Regions from separate parts of the Sporosarcina saromensis genome, predicted to be linked through region 2. Evidence: a T-box and tRNA genes for the amino acid it is inferred to sense, from the RefSeq annotation. Region 2 holds a T-box; the other holds one or more tRNA genes.

Region 1 (8,643 bases), 1.7 Mb from region 2:
AGTTTGCATTCGTCTCGCCTACAATGCCATCACGCGCAAACTCAAAATCAGAAGGCGCAAAAATTGCGGATTGTGCGTATTGAATGTCCATATTTTCCGTTTGTGGCAAGTTTCCAACTGTACCCGAAATGACCGTATAGATTTGATTCTCAACAGCGCGGGCTTGCGCACAATAACGCACACGCAAATAGCCTTGGCGGTCTTCGGTACAAAACGGAGTAAAGATGATCATCGCACCTTTGTCCGTCGCAATTCGTGCAAGTTCAGGAAACTCGATATCGTAACAGATCTGAATCGCAATCTTCCCGCAATCCGTATCAAATACCCTGACCGAATCACCCGCACTAATCCCCCACCATTTTCGTTCATTTGGCGTAATATGAATCTTATATTGCTTCTCAATTGACCCATCCCGTCTGAATAAATACGCAATGTTATAAATCTCTTCATCGTCTTCCTCTACAAAATGCGAACCGCCGATAATGTTCACATTGTAACGAACAGCTAAATTCGTAAACAGTTCAATGTATTGAGGCGTATATTCCGTCATTTTGCGCACAGCTCGACTTGGAGAGGGTTCATCCAAAAAGGACATAAGTTGAGTCGTAAAAATTTCCGGGAACACAACAAAATCCGAATTTGCATCAGACGCTACATCGACAAAGTACTCGCATTGATGGGCTAAATCTTCGAACGAAGAAATTTTGCGCATCAAATATTGAACAACACAAATCCGCACAGGATAACTTGTTTTGTAATGGCGTTTCGTCGTTGCTTTGTAATCAACATTGTTCCATTCCATTAATGTTGCATACTTCTTTGATGCTTTATCATCAGGCAAATAATTGGGGTTCACCCGCATGAGTGTAAAATCATTCATAATTTGGAACGTCAAAACAGGGTCATAAATCTTATGCCGGGAAACCGCGGACACATACTCCCTTGCCGTCATTTCATGCGCAAACCGATGATAGTTCGGAATACGCCCACCAATAATAATAGATTTCAAGTTCAAACGTTGAGCTAATTCTTTCCGGGCATCGTACAAGCGTTGTCCGACTTTCATTCTCCGATAATCCGGATGCACCATCACTTCGATGCCGTACAAATTATACCCCTCAGGATTGTGATTCGTAATATAGCCTTCCGCAGAAATATCATCCCACGTATGGCGGTCATCGTATTCGTCAAAATTGACGATTAGGCTTGAACAAGACCCGATAATCTCCCCATCCAGTTCCGCCACAAATTGTCCCTCTGGAAAGATCGCCAGATGACTAAGTAATTGACTTTCCTCCCACGGCTCCATGCCGGGAAAACAGACTTTTTGCATCGCCAGGATTTTGGCAATATCTGACCGTTCCAATTGACGGACGACCATACTCATCTCAAACGGGGAGACATCATTAAATTCTTCACTCACATTTTTCACCTCTTCTTTTATAGTTACCCACCAACCTAGCCTTCGAATCCTGTCGTACCGATTATTTTACATGTTTCATTCGACACTTTATAATCAAAGGTAGTCTGTAGAACAGGAGTTGACACGATGGATAAACGGTTGGAAAACGGTCTAATTTTTATTTTTACAATAGCCCTCATCGCTACGCTCGGCTCCTTGTACTTTTCGGAAGTTCGTGGTTTTACGCCGTGTACGTTTTGTTGGTATCAGCGGATCCTGATGTACCCACTTGTCCTGATTTCTGCAATCGGGTTGTTTGAGAAAAATGCCAAGATCGCGTTGACGACCGCAGTATTCGCTCTCGTCGGTGGATCGATTTCTCTCTATCATTACAGCTTACAGAAACTGAGCTTTCTACAAGCTAATGCACCTGCATGTGGAGATGTACCTTGTACAGGCCAATACGTCAACTACTTGGGTTTTATCACCATCCCGTTCATGGCACTCGTGGCATTCGTACTGATTTTTATCACAAGCCTATTTTTAATGAAATGGCAAAAGGAGTCTAAGTAAATTGAAAAAACTACTAATCATCGGTGGAATTATTGTCGTGATCTTCGGTCTGATCATCTTTTTGAACAACCAATCGAATGAAACAAAGCTGAAAGACAATCCATACGGCAAAGAAGACTTGGAGCAATCGACAATTGGCTTACTCGGTAATGAAAATTATAGCAACATTGTTCTACCAGACGAATTATATGAAAAAGTCACTTCCGGTGAGTCTGTCACTGCATATTTCTTCTCACCTGAGTGCCCGTATTGTATGGAGATGACACCTATTCTGATGCCGATTGCAGAAAAAAATGACATTCACGTTTATCAATACAATATGCTAGAGTTCAAAAATGAAGCGCAGCCATATGGCATTACATCTTGGCCAGCGTTGATTCATTACAAAGACGGAAAAGAAGTTGCCCGCTCAGTCGGTCTCCCTAAAAATCCAGAACAAGACATCCAAGCGTTCTTTGACGCCTACGATGAAGAAAAATGAGGAAAACATGTTAAACATCCAATTCACAATCCAGCAGGACCAGACGACAATTGAAGACTTGCTACGCAATCAATGGCAAGCAGGTAAAAAGACCGTACACCAGCTACGGATGGACAAAGCTGTGACGGATCTTTCCGGGGAACCTTTGGACTGGCGTCTCCCGCTTGAAGCTGGTACGAAGCTCGTCATCCGTTTCAGTGATGCACAATCGACATATACGAAAGAGAAAATAGACACTGTTAAAATTCTCTTTGAAGACGAGCATCTACTTGCAGCCTATAAGCCAGCAGGCATCGCCGTCCATCCTGACAAAGCTGATACCGGTGGCACATTCATGAACGCAATCATGGACCACGTCAGTCAAAACGATGGATATTACGCAGAGCATATACACCGTTTGGACAAAGGAACAGCAGGTATCGTGCTTGTAGCCAAACACCCAATTGCCAAGGCTCTATTCGATCGAATGATTGAAGAGCGTAAAATTACACGGATGTATGAAGCAGAGGTCGAAGGTCGTTTGAATCGCGTCAAAGGCACGCTTCAGTATCCAATCGGACGCGATCGCCATCACCCAACTCGACGCAGAGTCTCTCCAAATGGCCAAGATGCAATTACACGCTTCAAAGTGCTTGAACGTTTGGAGCAGTCGACAAAAGTGGAAGCAACGCTTGAGACCGGTCGTACGCATCAGATTCGCGTCCATTTTGCCCATATCAGCCATCCAGTTGTCGGGGATACATTGTACGGGGCGAGCGAAACACCTGACAGCCAATATCGTTTAACCGCTAAACAAGTTTCCTTTGTACACCCCTTCACAAGCGAGTCCATAACAATAGAATAGTGAAAAAGGACAACATCTTACCGCTCGGGATGTTGTCCTTTTCTTTAACATCTATTCATTATCATACGAATCTGGATTCGTGCCCGTCCGTTCATCTCGATTAAGCGCGTCAATCTTCATCATATCCGCTTTCGTCAATTGAAAATCACCAACGTCAATGTTCAAGCGGATTCTCTCAGGCGTAACAGACTTCGGAATGACGACCAATCCATGTTGCAAATGCCAACGGATAATGACTTGTGCCGGTGTTTTTCCGTACGACAAGCCTATTTGGGTAAGCACAGGATCATCGAGAAGCTGTCCTCTTGCCAATGGAGACCAAGACGTCACAGTAATGTCGTGATCGTTACAAAAACGACGTAACGGTTCTTGTGTAAGCTTCGGGTGCAACTCAATTTGATTGACCATCGGTTTCACATTCGCCACTTCAAACACACGCTTTAAATGATGAATATGATGATTGGAAACTCCTGTTGCACGGATAAGCTTTTCTTCATATAAGCGTTCAATCGCACGGTACGTATCTACGTACTTATCAGCGACCGGCCAATGCGTCAAATAGAGATCCAAGTAGTCTACGCCTATTCTCTTAAGCGATTGTTCAAAAGCACGTAAAGTCTCGTCATATCCTTGCTCCGCATTCCAAACTTTTGAGGTAATGAACAACTCTTCTCGAGGGATGCCTGATAGACGAATCGCTTCACCAGTTTCCACTTCGTTCTCATAAATGGAAGCAGTATCAATTGCCCGATAGCCATATTGCAAAGCTGTCTGAATCGCTTTAACTGTTTCTTCAGCATTTGTCATCTTATAGACACCAAGACCGAGTTGCGGCATGGCGATCCCATTATTCAACACAATGTTGCCGGCAAAATAGCTCATTGCATGTCACACTCCTTCGCCACTAATTTCCTTAATTGTAACGATAAAAAAACGATATTGCGAACAATCGATTTGATTGTTAAGGAGATTGTCACAATTTCATATCGCGGTCATTTCTTTTCCAGTTACTTTAGGGTATACTATACAAAGGACTAATGATTTTTTTACAGGAGGTACATTTCATGAACCTAATTCTAATCATGGCCGTATGCTTCGCGTTCCTATCTGCAATCTTTACAGGTGGGTACGAAGACAAGCCTGGTAAAGTAAAGAAATAAGTACTAAAAAACGGGACGCCTTACATAAGGCTGTCCCGTTTTTTATTGTAAATCCAAAAATGATTGTTGTCGTAACGCCTCATAAATAAGGATGGCAGCTGTATTTGATAAGTTCAACGAACGAATATGTTCATTCATCGGTATCCGGAGGCATGTCTCTTTATTTTGCTCAATGATTTCCGGAGGCAACCCAGTCGTTTCTTTCCCGAAAACGAAGAAAATATCTTTTGTTGGAGAGGTAAAGTCAAAGTTCGAATACGTCTTTTCACCAAACTTTGTAATGAAGTAAAACTCCCCTTCCGGAAAAGCATCAAATAGTTGTTGGATGCCTGCATGATACGTAATCTCAACATGCTCCCAGTAATCAAGCCCTGCCCGTTTCAACATTTTATCGTCGGTTGAGAAGCCAAGCGGCTCAATTAAATGAAGCTTCGTTCCTGTTCCTGCACATGTTCGTGCAATATTTCCTGTATTCGCTGGTATGAGCGGTTCAAATAGCGCGACATGTATCGCCATTTCAGCACTTCCTTTGTTCAGATTCAAGTACATTATTCAACTCTATACGTACACCAGTATCCTCTTCGGTTTGCAATGCTTGTTGGACTGCCTCAATCGCTTCTGCAGTAGCAATCTCCCCTAACGCCCAAGCAGTCGTTCCTCGAATAAGAGGGCGAGGATCACTTACAAGAAGCTCCGCTAATAAAGGAACTGATGCTTCTTCCTTAAAATGGGCAAGCGCAAGGATTGCATTCCGTTGTATCGGATTTTTCCCTCGCCACGAACCAGACATATGACCGAAGGACTCTTTGAATTGACGATTCGTCAACTTTAACATCGGTGTTAATAGCGGCTTGGTCAACTGAGGTTCTGGCGTAAATGCTTCCTGATGCAAATTGTATTTCCCTTTATTTTTCGGACAAATCGTCTGGCACGTATCACAACCGTAAATACGGTTTCCAATTTTCGCACGGAACTCTTCGGGAATCGGCTTTTTAGATTGAGTCAAAAATGCAATGCAACGTTGTGCATTCAATTGCCCTCCTTGAATGAGTGCTCCCGTCGGACAGGCATCCAAGCAAAGCGTACAATCTTTGCATTCATCTTCCATTGGGGTATCCGGTGCAAATGGAATGTTCGTGATCATCTCACCTAAATAGACGTATGAACCGAATTCCGGTGTAATAATGGAGCAGTTTTTCGCAGACCAGCCAATTCCTGCTCGTTCCGCTACCGCACGGTCCACCAATTCACCCGTATCGACCATAGAACGCATCTTGGCGTCGGGTACTTGTGTAGCAATAAACGTTTCCAACAATTGTAGCTTCTCACGGAGCACTACATGATAATCCATCCCCCATGAAGCTCTACAAAAAATTCCACGACGCTCTCCTTTCTTTCCTTTCGGAGAAGCATCCATTTTTGATGGATAAGCTACTGCTATGGCGATGATACTCTCAGCCTGATCGAGCAATAACGTCGGTTCCGTCCGTTTTTCAACGTCACTTTCTTCAAAACCGGATTGATACCCCAATTCCTGTTGTCTTTTTAATCGGTTCTTCAATTCAAGAAAAGGGGCTGCCGTCGTAAAGCCAATTTTATCAATTCCGATTGCATGTGCATACTCTCTTATCGATTGTTGAAGCTGAGCGACCTTCACAACGTTTCGCCTCCTTTATGATATGATTGACAAAAAGATAACAAGGGTGATCGGCTTGAACATTCAAATAGACAAAGAACTCTTAACCATCCTACCACATGTAAAAATCGGCATTAACCATTATACCAAAATTACGGTATCAGAATCTCCTCAAATGTTAAAAGGTAGGCTCCAATTATTTCAAGAACAGCTTTATTTCGAGCTGGACACTAAACCATTAACTGAGTTTGCAAACATACAAGAATGTCGAGCGGTTTGGAAAGCTCTTGGCGCGGATCCAAACCGCTATCGTCCTTCAGTAGAATCCCTTTTTAGAAGAATAAAGAAACAAGAGTTTCTTCAATCAGTGCATACCGCTGTCGATTTAAATACATTCTTCTCTCTTCAATATGAAATACCGATCGGCATTTACGATTTGGCGAAAATTGTAGGTGATATTCAACTGACACAAGGTAATGAAGACGACAGCTATGATGGCTTAAACGGTCGTCCCAATTCATTAAATCGTCTTCTCTTACTGAAAGACGATTACAGTCCTTTTGGTAGTCCTTATGTGGACTCTGTCAGAACAGCAGTGACAGCAGAAACGACTGAAGCGATACAGATTTTCTTTATACGGCCATCTATGGACACAACAGAAGCCCTTCAACTTCTTCAAGCGAGCGGCAAGATGTTTACGAGCATGAGTGGCGGAGAAGCTGAGTCTTTTGTGCTGCATGCAGGTCAAACTTCTATTGCATTAGAGAATGATCAGGCTTAAGTTCATTATGAACTAAACTTAGATAGGCCCCTAGCATAAAACGCTTCCTCTTCATAAAGACAGAGAGAAGCGTTTTTCAGGATGGTTCCCCAATAAAAAAAGATACAACCTGGGTTGTATCTCGTAAGTGTGGATACCCGAGGCCGGACTTGAACCGGCACGCCTCGCGGCATCGCATTTTGAGTGCGACGTGTCTGCCATTCCACCACTCGGGCATATTCAGAATACACAGCGTTCATAAAACTGGAGGCGGCAACCGGAATCGAACCGGTGGTAAGGGTGTTGCAGACCCGTGCCTTACCGCTTGGCTATGCCGCCGTATGAAAAGTGGAGCGGAAGACGGGATTCGAACCCGCGACCCCGACCTTGGCAAGGTCGTATTCTACCACTGAACTACTTCCGCGAAACTGGGGTAGCTGGATTCGAACCAACGAATGACGGAGTCAAAGTCCGTTGCCTTACCGCTTGGCTATACCCCAAAAAGTAAATGGGGCGGACGAGGGGAATCGAACCCCCGAATGTCGGAACCACAATCCGATGCGTTAACCACTTCGCCACGACCGCCATAATAGAACTATATTCATTTTGGATAATTGCTGTGAATGGGGCGGACGAGGGGAATCGAACCCCCGAATGTCGGAACCACAATCCGATGCGTTAACCACTTCGCCACGACCGCCATCATATTGAATTAAACAGTAATGGCAGGGGCAGTAGGAATCGAACCCACACCAAAGGTTTTGGAGACCTCTATTCTACCGTTAAACTATGCCCCTGTATAATGGTGGTGGGGGACGGATTCGAACCGCCGAACCCGGAGGGAGCGGATTTACAGTCCGCCGCGTTTAGCCACTTCGCTACCCCACCAAGGGAAAAATGGTGCCGGCGATAGGAGTCGAACCCACGACCTACTGATTACAAGTCAGTTGCTCTACCAACTGAGCTACACCGGCATCACTATATAAAAATGGTGGCTCAGGACGGAATCGAACCGCCGACACAAGGATTTTCAGTCCTTTGCTCTACCGACTGAGCTACTGAGCCACATATGGCGGTCCCGACCGGGATCGAACCGGCGATCTCCTGCGTGACAGGCAGGCATGTTAACCGCTACACCACGGGACCATTTGGTTGCGGGGACAGGATTTGAACCTGTGACCTTCGGGTTATGAGCCCGACGAGCTACCACTGCTCCACCCCGCGATAATAATAGTTGTAGGAATTTTAAATCCTACGCTTTCAGTGTTTCATAAGATGTTGTTATAATTTCCTTTTAGGAAATTATACAAATCACATGTTGCGTTTAAGTTAATGGTGGAGGATGACGGGTTCGAACCGCCGACCCCCTGCTTGTAAGGCAGGTGCTCTCCCAGCTGAGCTAATCCTCCAAGTTTAAAGCGTGATAAGCTGCGCATCTCTTTGTCAGCTTCTTTCACTCACTCGGTCACTCGGTCACGTACTGTTGTACGTTCCTTCTTTTGCTTTGTAATGCTAAGTAGTAAATGGTGACCCCTACGGGATTCGAACCCGTGTTACCGCCGTGAAAGGGCGGTGTCTTAACCGCTTGACCAAGGGGCCATATAATAAGTAAAGTAAACTGGCGGAGAGCAAGGGATTTGAACCCTTGAGACAGCGTTAACCGTCTACACGATTTCCAATCGTGCTCCTTCGGCCACTCGGACAGCTCTCCAATTGGCTCCGCAGGTAGGACTCGAACCTACGACCGATCGGTTAACAGCCGATTGCTCTACCACTGAGCTACTGCG
Region 2 (8,643 bases):
CCAGCGAGCGAAGTGAATACTATCCACTTATGCTTATCAATCCCCTGTAGGATGGCTGCGGTAACAGTGAATAGTCCGAATAGAATCGCAACCGGAGCATATGTTGCAAGGACATCTGCGCCAACCGGGTTATCACTATAGAAAAATGTATAAACTTGATTTGAAAGAACGATGAGCCCAAGAACCATGGGAGCAGTGAGAAACAGCATAATTTGATAAGTTTGATCGAGCGATCGCGTAATACCTTTTTGGTCATTTTTTGTGTAAAATCTTGTAATAACCGGAATCAATGCCATCGAGAACCCAGTCGCGACCATAACAGGAATCATAACAATTTTATGTGTTAAAAAGTTGAGCATCGTAAAATACGTCTTCGCAACTTCTTCTCGGCCAATCGACTCCATTGTCGAGTTGAATGTAATCATATCGACAAATTGGTAGAGTGGATTGACGACACCGACAAGAACAAATGGGATTGTATAACCAATGACTTCTTTATACATATCAATGAACGTAACATCGCTTGCTGGTGGACTACTTTCATATAGCTGGTTAAATTCCGGCTTGTATTTTAACCAGTATTTGTATAAAACTACTAGACCAGCCAAAGCACCAATGAAGGCTGCAAAAACTGCAAATTTAACAGCTATCCGTGGGGAAAGATCTAAAACATTTACGACGATAAACGCACCAAGAAGTACGACAATGATTCTGACGATTTGTTCAATAAGCTGCGAAACGGATGTCGGTTCAAACTTTTGATTTCCTTGTAAATACCCTCGGACAATACTCATCAGCGGCACGACAAGCAACGCGTAACTCACCCAACGAATGACAGATGTAACTTCGGCAATTGAAAAGTCTTTTTCATCATTTGTGATAACTAGATGTGCAATCGGTTCTGCCAAAAAGAACAATACTAAAAACGACAAAATGCCAGTCATCACCATGACAAGCATCCCTGATTTCATTAACTTCCGTCCGGTCGCATAATCTCCGACTGCATTATATTTCGAAACAAACTTCGAGATGGCCAGCGGTGCACCTGAGATAGCAACTGCTAACGCCAAATTATAGGGTATGTAAGCATATTGGTATAAGCCGATATTTTCTTCTCCAACAATTGCATAAAACGGGATGACGTATAATAAGCCCAACGCTTTTGATAAAAAAAGACCAATTGTTAAAATGGCCGTACCTTTGACAAGATTTGATGACATGTAAGATCCTTCCAATCTATAGAACTTTTCCATTGAAGCTACTTAACAGTTTACCTCCAGCTCGCTCATTACACAATGATTAACTAGGACTAACAGAATACAAGTGTTTACCCTAATTTTATATAAGAAAAACGATTCATTACGAAAGACATTGCTCACAGACACTTATACTGTACGTATGTACGTGTTGAATTGACACATCATGTATAATGAAGAAAAAACCGAAAGTGTGGTTCCAACTATGTATGACGTCATTATCGTCGGCGGGGGTCCATCAGGCTTGATGGCGTCCATCGCTGCGGCAGAGCATGGCAATAAAGTGCTGTTGCTCGACAAAGGAAAAAAACTCGGCAATAAATTATCAATTTCAGGTGGTGGGCGTTGCAACGTGACGAACCGTCTTCCACTCGAAGAAATTGTGAAAAATATACCTGGAAATGGCCGCTTTCTATACGGTCCGTTCTCTGTTTTTAACAATGAAGACATCATTGCATTTTTCGAAGGACTTGGCGTACCGTTAAAGGAAGAAGATCACGGACGGATGTTTCCTGTTTCGAATAAAGCAAAAGATGTTGTAAATGCCCTCTTACAAGAAATGGAACGCCTTCACGTTGACGTGCAACTGTCCACACGCGTGAAAAAACTCTTAATGGATGATGAGCGGATATTGGGCGTCCGTCTTGAAACCGGTGAAGAAATCCGAGCAAACGCAGTCGTTGTGGCTGTAGGCGGAAAAGCAGTGCCCCAAACCGGCAGTACAGGAGATGGCTATCCATGGGCTGAAAAAGCAGGACATACCGTAACGACACTTTACCCGACGGAAGTTCCATTACTTTCCAATGAACCATTCATTGAAACGAACGAGTTACAAGGACTCGCACTCCGTGACGTCGCGGTTTCCGTGTTAAATGCAAAAGGCAAAACACTTGTTACCCACCAGATGGACATGCTTTTCACCCACTTCGGATTAAGCGGTCCAGCCATTTTACGTTGCAGCCAGTTTGTCGTGAAAGAACAGATGAAAAACGGCAAACAACCCGTTGACATGCGAATCGACTCTCTTCCTTCTTTGAATAAAGAAGAGACGTTCCAGACGATTCATGCGATGTTAAAGGAAGATCCGAAAAAAGCAATCAAAAACAGTTTGAAAGGCATAGTACCCGAACGTTGGCTCCTCTTCCTTTTCGATCAAGCCGGCATTGATCATTCAGACGTTGGAGCAGGACTTTCCAATGAAAAAATACGGAAACTTGCTAGCTTACTTAAAGAATTCCCAATGACCGTGAACGGCACACAACCCATCGAAAAAGCGTTTGTAACCGGTGGAGGAGTTTCCACAAAAGAGATTGAACCAAAAACGATGGCGTCCCGTAAAAAAGCCGGGCTTTACTTCTGTGGAGAAATTTTAGATATTCACGGCTACACGGGCGGCTATAATATTACATCAGCACTTGTCACAGGAAGAATTGCCGGAATGAATGCAGGCGCATTTGCCGAAAAACAGTAAGTGCACATACGTTAACACCAGGGAAAAAGCGCCCTGGTGTTTTTTGTTGTTATGTATTGAACGGCTTTCTAGCATGAAAGTTGCCTTCTCTTGTATGCGACTTATGGTTAATTGATAAATGAGTTTTTATGAGATGCTTAGACGTATAAACCGGCATTCTATTATTCGCGGAAATCGTTATCACCGTTTCGAAGGTGGTTATCACCGATTCTCGGACCGTTATCACCGGTTCTCGAGCGTTTATCACCGATTCTCAGGCAGTTATCACCGATTTGGACCAGTTTATCACCGATTCGCCATTTTTCAGTGGAAGAAGCAATCTAAGGAGCGGGCATTTCACGTTACCACCGATTCAGGCGAGTTTACCACCGGTTCTCGGCTCGTTACCACCGGTTCTCACCCATTTACCACCGATTCAAGCAACTTTACCACCGATACTCCTTTTCCAAGTGAAATCAAACGCTCATCCTCGATCTTAATTTGCGTTATCACCGCTTACACGTGTTTTATCACCGCTTGTCTGACCGTTATCACCGCTCAGCGACAATTTATCACCGCTTGTCGGCCATTTATCACCGCTCATCACCGTTTTATCACCACTTTTCCAATTAATGTAACACTATTACTTATAAAAATTGACAATCCAACACATTCAGTAGCTAGTAAGCAATTTCACAACACATCAACACCTACCCCTTCTCCTAAACTTCGCGATCACACACTCTCTAACACCACTCCAACAAATTCCACATGCAAAAAAATCCGCGGAAAAGGCATATACCCTTTCCACGGACTCAATTCATCCTACCGCAACAATGTTTACTAATCTTCCAGGAATCGCAATGACTTTCTTCAGCTCTTTCCCTTCAATCCATTGTTTCACTTGCTCATCTTGCAATGCTACTTTTTCAAGGTCTTCTTTTGAAATATCTTTCGCAACCTCAATTTTCGCACGGACTTTCCCATTGATTTGAACGGCAATTTCCACAGTATCGTCTGTCAGTTTTGACTCATCGTAAGTCGGCCAAGCGACATACGCAATTGATTCCGTATGGCCTAACTTCTCCCAAAGTTCTTCTGCAAGATGCGGAGTGATTGGCGAAATCATAATGAGGAAGCCTTCAACAAATTCTTTCGGAATTGAATCAGCTTTATAGCCTTCATTAATAAACACCATCATTTGAGAAATCGCTGTGTTATTGCGCATTCCTTCAAAGTCTTCCGTTACTTTCTTGACGGTTTGGTGATAGATTTTTTCAAGTGATCCACCTGGTTCGCCACCAATTTTCGAGCTAAGTGTGCCATCTTCATTCACGAACAAACGCCAGATCCGATCAAGGAATCTGCGTGAACCTTCAAGACCATTTGTCGACCATTCTTTGGATGCATCAAGTGGTCCCATGAACATTTCGTATAAACGTAGTGTGTCCGCGCCGTGTGAATGAACGATATCATCAGGGTTAATGACATTGCCGAGTGATTTGGACATTTTCACATGCCCTTCTCCTAAAATCATTCCTTGGTTGAATAGTTTTTGGAATGGCTCTTTCGTTGGCACAACACCGATATCGTAAAGCACTTTATGCCAAAAACGTGCATACAACAAATGAAGTACCGCGTGTTCTGCACCGCCGACGTAAATATCAACCGGTAGCCAACGTTCAGCAAGCTTCGGATCGATTAGCATTTCCTCGTTATCCGGATCGATATAACGTAAGTAGTACCAGCAGCTTCCTGCCCATTGCGGCATCGTATTTGTTTCACGACGACCCTTCATTCCTGTCTTCGGATCAACGACATTTACCCACTCTTCGATATTAGCAAGTGGTGATTCACCTGTTCCGCTCGGCTTGATATTGTCCGTTTTCGGCAACATCAATGGCAATTCGGACTCATCTACTGCTGTCATCGTACCATCTTCCCAATGGATGATTGGAATTGGTTCACCCCAATAACGTTGTCTCGAGAACAACCAATCACGTAGACGATACGTAATTTTCTTTTCGCCTTTGCCTTGCTCTTCAAACCATGCAATCGCTTTTGCAATTGCTTCTTCTTTATCCAGACCGTCAAGGAATTCAGAGTTAATATGCTTCCCATCGCCTGTATACGGTTCTTTGGATACGTCGCCACCTGCAACAACTTCAACAATCGGTAAGTTGAACTCAGTCGCGAATTCGTAGTCCCTCTCGTCATGCGCAGGAACCGCCATGATTGCACCTGTGCCGTATGAAGCAAGGACATAATCTGCAATCCAGATTGGCATTTTTTCACCGCTCGCAGGATTAACTGCATACGCGCCCGTGAATACACCCGTCTTCTCTTTTGCTAAATCTGTTCGTTCTAAATCACTTTTCGTCTTCACTTTATCCAAATACGCTGCGACCGCTTCCTTCTGTTCAGCCGTCGTAATTTTATCAACAAGCTTATGCTCTGGTGCTAACACTGCATACGTCGCACCGAAAATCGTATCCGGACGCGTCGTAAATGCTTCAAATGACAAATCTGTTCCGTCAATTGCAAACGTCAATTGCGCGCCTTCCGAACGGCCAATCCAATTGCGTTGCATGTCTTTCAAGCTTTCTGACCAATCTAGGTCATCCAAATCTTCTAGCAACCGATCAGCATATTCCGTTATACGCAATACCCATTGGCGCATCGGACGACGTTCAACCGGGTGGCCGCCACGTTCAGAAACACCGTCAATCACTTCTTCGTTTGCTAGGACTGTTCCTAACGCTGGACACCAGTTAACAGGCACTTCGTCGATGTACGCCAATCCTTTTTTGTACAATTGGATGAAGATCCACTGTGTCCATTTGTAATATTTTGGATCCGTCGTGTTCACTTCACGGTCCCAATCATAGGAAAAGCCAAGATCATTCATTTGGCGTTTGAATGTTGCAATGTTTTTCGCTGTAAATTCAGCAGGATCATTCCCTGTATCAATTGCATACTGCTCAGCTGGCAAACCAAACGCATCCCAACCCATTGGATGCAACACATTGTAGCCTTGCTTTCGCTTAAATGAACTTAAAATATCCGTTGCAATATACCCGAGTGGATGACCGACGTGCAATCCCGCACCGGAAGGATAAGGGAACATATCAAGTGCATAAAACTTCGGTTTTGTTTCATCATCGACCAATTTATACGTTTTATGGTCTTTCCAATAGTCCTGCCACTTCTTTTCAATCTGTACATGTTTATAACTCATTCAATTCATTCCTTCCCATTGACACGATTTGCGCACGGCATTTTGGGAATAAAAAAACTCCCGTCCCTTAACAAAATAAGGGACGAGAGGTATTGTTACTCCCGCGGTGCCACCCAAATTGACGACGAGGTCGCCCAACTTGATTCCTTAACGCGGAAAACGGCACCAGCTACTGATCTTTCACCGATACAGGCTCATAGGCGAGTTCATCGATCCGTCATACAGGCTTGCACCTTCCGCCTGCTCTCTTGAATGACTAAAGCGATTACTATTCCTCTTCAACGCCAACGCTATTTCATATCATTTTATTGTAGTGTACCCGATAAAGTTCCGAATTACAACTAATCATTTCAAGGGATTACGCTAATTCTTTGACAATCAATTCCGCTTCGGTAGAATCAATAACATCTTGAACCGTAAAGCCTTCAAATACTTCTTTCAATTCCAAGCCGTCCGGTGTCACTTCTATTAACGCGCGCTCGGTAATAATCTTATGCACGACACCCTTACCCGTTAATGGAAGTGTGCATTGTTTCTTAATCTTCGGGGATCCATCCTTTGCGGTATGATCCATGATGACAATGATCTTCTTTGCGCCATGCACGAGATCCATCGCACCGCCCATGCCTTTAATCATCTTGCCTGGAATCATCCAATTCGCCAAGTCACCTTGTTCAGAAACTTCCATACCTCCGAGAATTGCCACGTCTACATGGCCTCCGCGAATCATTGCAAATGACTCAGCACTATTGAAAAAGGAGGAACCCGGAATCGTTGTCACGGTTTCTTTCCCCGCATTAATTAAATCTGGATCGACTTCTTCTTCCGTCGGATACGGCCCAATCCCAAGTAACCCGTTCTCTGATTGCAGAACAACCGTCTTGTTGTCTGAAATGTAATTAGCAACGAGTGTCGGCATCCCAATTCCAAGATTGACATAATCGCCATCTTTAATTTCCTTTTCTGCCCGTCTTGCAATCCGTTCCCTGAAATTGATTTTCGTCATCGTGAACATTCCCCTTCCTTATCGAGTTGTCAGTCTCTCAATCCGCTTTTCTTGTTTAGCCTGCAACAGACCTTGTACATAAATGCTTGGTGTATGGATCATTGCAGGATCAAGTTCTCCGATTTCTACAAGTTCTTCCACTTCTGCTATGGTCACACGACCTGCCGCTGCCATCATCGGATTAAAGTTTTGAGCCGTTTTGTTATAAATGAGATTTCCGATTTTATCCGCTTTAGCCGCTCGAACGAGAGAGAAGTCTGCTACTAACGCTTCTTCGAGAACATATTCCTTGCCGTTGAATGTACGAATCTCTTTGCCTTCAGCTACAGTCGTTCCAACCCCTGCTGGCGTGTAAAATGCTGGAATTCCTGCACCACCTGCTCGGATTTTCTCCGCTAACGTTCCTTGTGGCGTCAGCTCTACTTCAATTTCTCCAGCTAACACTTGGCGTTCAAATTCTTTATTCTCACCAACATAAGACCCTATCATTTTCTTAATCTGTTTTTCTTTTAATAAAAGACCTAATCCCCAGTCATCTACGCCACAGTTATTCGAAATGATTGTTAAATCCTTTACTCCTTTTTCAACAAGCGCCAAGATGAGCTGTTCAGGGATTCCGACGAGACCAAATCCCCCCACCATTAATGTTGCCCCGTCTTCAATTTGTGAAATCGCTTCCATCGCTGTCGAATAGATCGGTTTCATTTCGCGTTCCCCCTTCAATTCAGTAAATGGTTCTCTCTTCATTTAATCAAACTATTTCGTAAGACGCAATCTTCTAAACTGAAAACCGGGAAATCAATATCGATTTCCCGGTTTGATAACTCCTATTCTAGCTACTCTTTCTGCTCGAAATTTCGCAATGGACGATCATACAACACGGTTGTCAGCAAGGTAAACGCCATGAAGCTCGTCAGTATGAGTAGCATAATTTTCATGTCATACATTACAACAAGCACTCCACCTGCCCACGGACCAATCATCCGACCAATTGTGGCTGCCGAGTTAACAATTCCTTGATAAAAACCGTCTCTGCCTTTCGGGGCAAATTGGCTAGCAAGCGTCGGAATCGTTGGCCATACAATCATTTCACCAAATGTCAGAATAACCATTGACACGATGAACATTTCAAACGTCTCCGCAAAACTGACAACAATAAAAGAGAGGGTAAAAATGCTTGTGCCAATGAACATTTGCATTTTCAACTGGTGCTCCAACCGCTTAATAAGGGGTTTAATCAGCGGCTGCCCTAAAACAATCAGCAACCCGTTTATCGTCCAAATGAAACTATATTCCCTTAGTGAAATGCCAAGAGACAAAGCATGTGTTGAAATCGTTGTGGCCCATTGAGAATACACAAGCCATGTAATCAAATACCCTGACACAAGGATGAGCAAAGCATAAAAGGGCGCTTTATGTTTGATTCGTCCGGCTTCCCGAATGACATCCGTATGACGGTCCGGTGCGATATCAAGGTTTTTATAACCGAAATACGCAATCCCTAAAAACACGATATAAAATACCAGATTCGCAAAAAATATATAATCGATATGAACAGATGCTACTAATCCCGCTAGTGCCGGTCCAATGGCGACACCTACATTTTGAGCAAGGTAAATGGCATTAAATGCTTTTCTTCCACCTTCCGGCCAAACAGAACCGACCATGGCAAACATACTTGGAAAAATAATGC

Evidence for each region. A T-box is a leader RNA that pairs with one kind of tRNA and senses whether it is charged. The one in region 2 lies ahead of leuS (leucine--tRNA ligase), so its partner is inferred to be a tRNA-Leu.
Region 1: it encodes a tRNA-Leu, which carries the amino acid that the T-box ahead of leuS (leucine--tRNA ligase) is inferred to sense. The anticodon was not compared.

What each region holds. Positions count from the first base shown of each region.
Region 1 covers NZ_CM142738.1:1,554,046-1,562,688, reverse strand. Annotated here, with positions in the region: gene ACVHUV_RS07750 (GNAT family N-acetyltransferase) at 1-1,423, opposite strand, end outside; gene ACVHUV_RS07745 (disulfide oxidoreductase) at 1,550-1,975, shown strand; gene ACVHUV_RS07740 (thioredoxin family protein) at 1,977-2,456, shown strand; gene ACVHUV_RS07735 (RluA family pseudouridine synthase) at 2,464-3,300, shown strand; gene ACVHUV_RS07730 (aldo/keto reductase) at 3,352-4,182, opposite strand; gene trmL (tRNA (uridine(34)/cytosine(34)/5-carboxymethylaminomethyluridine(34)-2'-O)-methyltransferase TrmL) at 4,503-4,976, opposite strand; gene queG (tRNA epoxyqueuosine(34) reductase QueG) at 4,978-6,117, opposite strand; gene ACVHUV_RS07715 (B3/B4 domain-containing protein) at 6,173-6,877, shown strand; tRNA gene ACVHUV_RS07710 (tRNA-Leu) at 7,012-7,092, opposite strand; tRNA gene ACVHUV_RS07705 (tRNA-Cys) at 7,122-7,195, opposite strand; tRNA gene ACVHUV_RS07700 (tRNA-Gly) at 7,206-7,280, opposite strand; tRNA gene ACVHUV_RS07695 (tRNA-Gln) at 7,285-7,356, opposite strand; tRNA gene ACVHUV_RS07690 (tRNA-His) at 7,366-7,441, opposite strand; tRNA gene ACVHUV_RS07685 (tRNA-His) at 7,481-7,556, opposite strand; tRNA gene ACVHUV_RS07680 (tRNA-Trp) at 7,580-7,653, opposite strand; tRNA gene ACVHUV_RS07675 (tRNA-Tyr) at 7,660-7,744, opposite strand; tRNA gene ACVHUV_RS07670 (tRNA-Thr) at 7,755-7,830, opposite strand; tRNA gene ACVHUV_RS07665 (tRNA-Phe) at 7,846-7,921, opposite strand; tRNA gene ACVHUV_RS07660 (tRNA-Asp) at 7,927-8,002, opposite strand; tRNA gene ACVHUV_RS07655 (tRNA-Met) at 8,006-8,080, opposite strand; tRNA gene ACVHUV_RS07650 (tRNA-Val) at 8,190-8,265, opposite strand; tRNA gene ACVHUV_RS07645 (tRNA-Glu) at 8,381-8,455, opposite strand; tRNA gene ACVHUV_RS07640 (tRNA-Ser) at 8,476-8,567, opposite strand; tRNA gene ACVHUV_RS07635 (tRNA-Asn) at 8,571-8,643, opposite strand, start outside.
Region 2 covers NZ_CM142738.1:3,211,542-3,220,184, forward strand. Annotated here, with positions in the region: gene ACVHUV_RS16375 (putative polysaccharide biosynthesis protein) at 1-1,220, opposite strand, end outside; gene ACVHUV_RS16380 (BaiN/RdsA family NAD(P)/FAD-dependent oxidoreductase) at 1,462-2,727, shown strand; gene leuS (leucine--tRNA ligase) at 3,527-5,944, opposite strand; T-box leader at 6,020-6,235, opposite strand; gene ACVHUV_RS16390 (CoA transferase subunit B) at 6,303-6,950, opposite strand; gene ACVHUV_RS16395 (CoA transferase subunit A) at 6,969-7,655, opposite strand; gene ACVHUV_RS16400 (MDR family MFS transporter) at 7,787-8,643, opposite strand, start outside.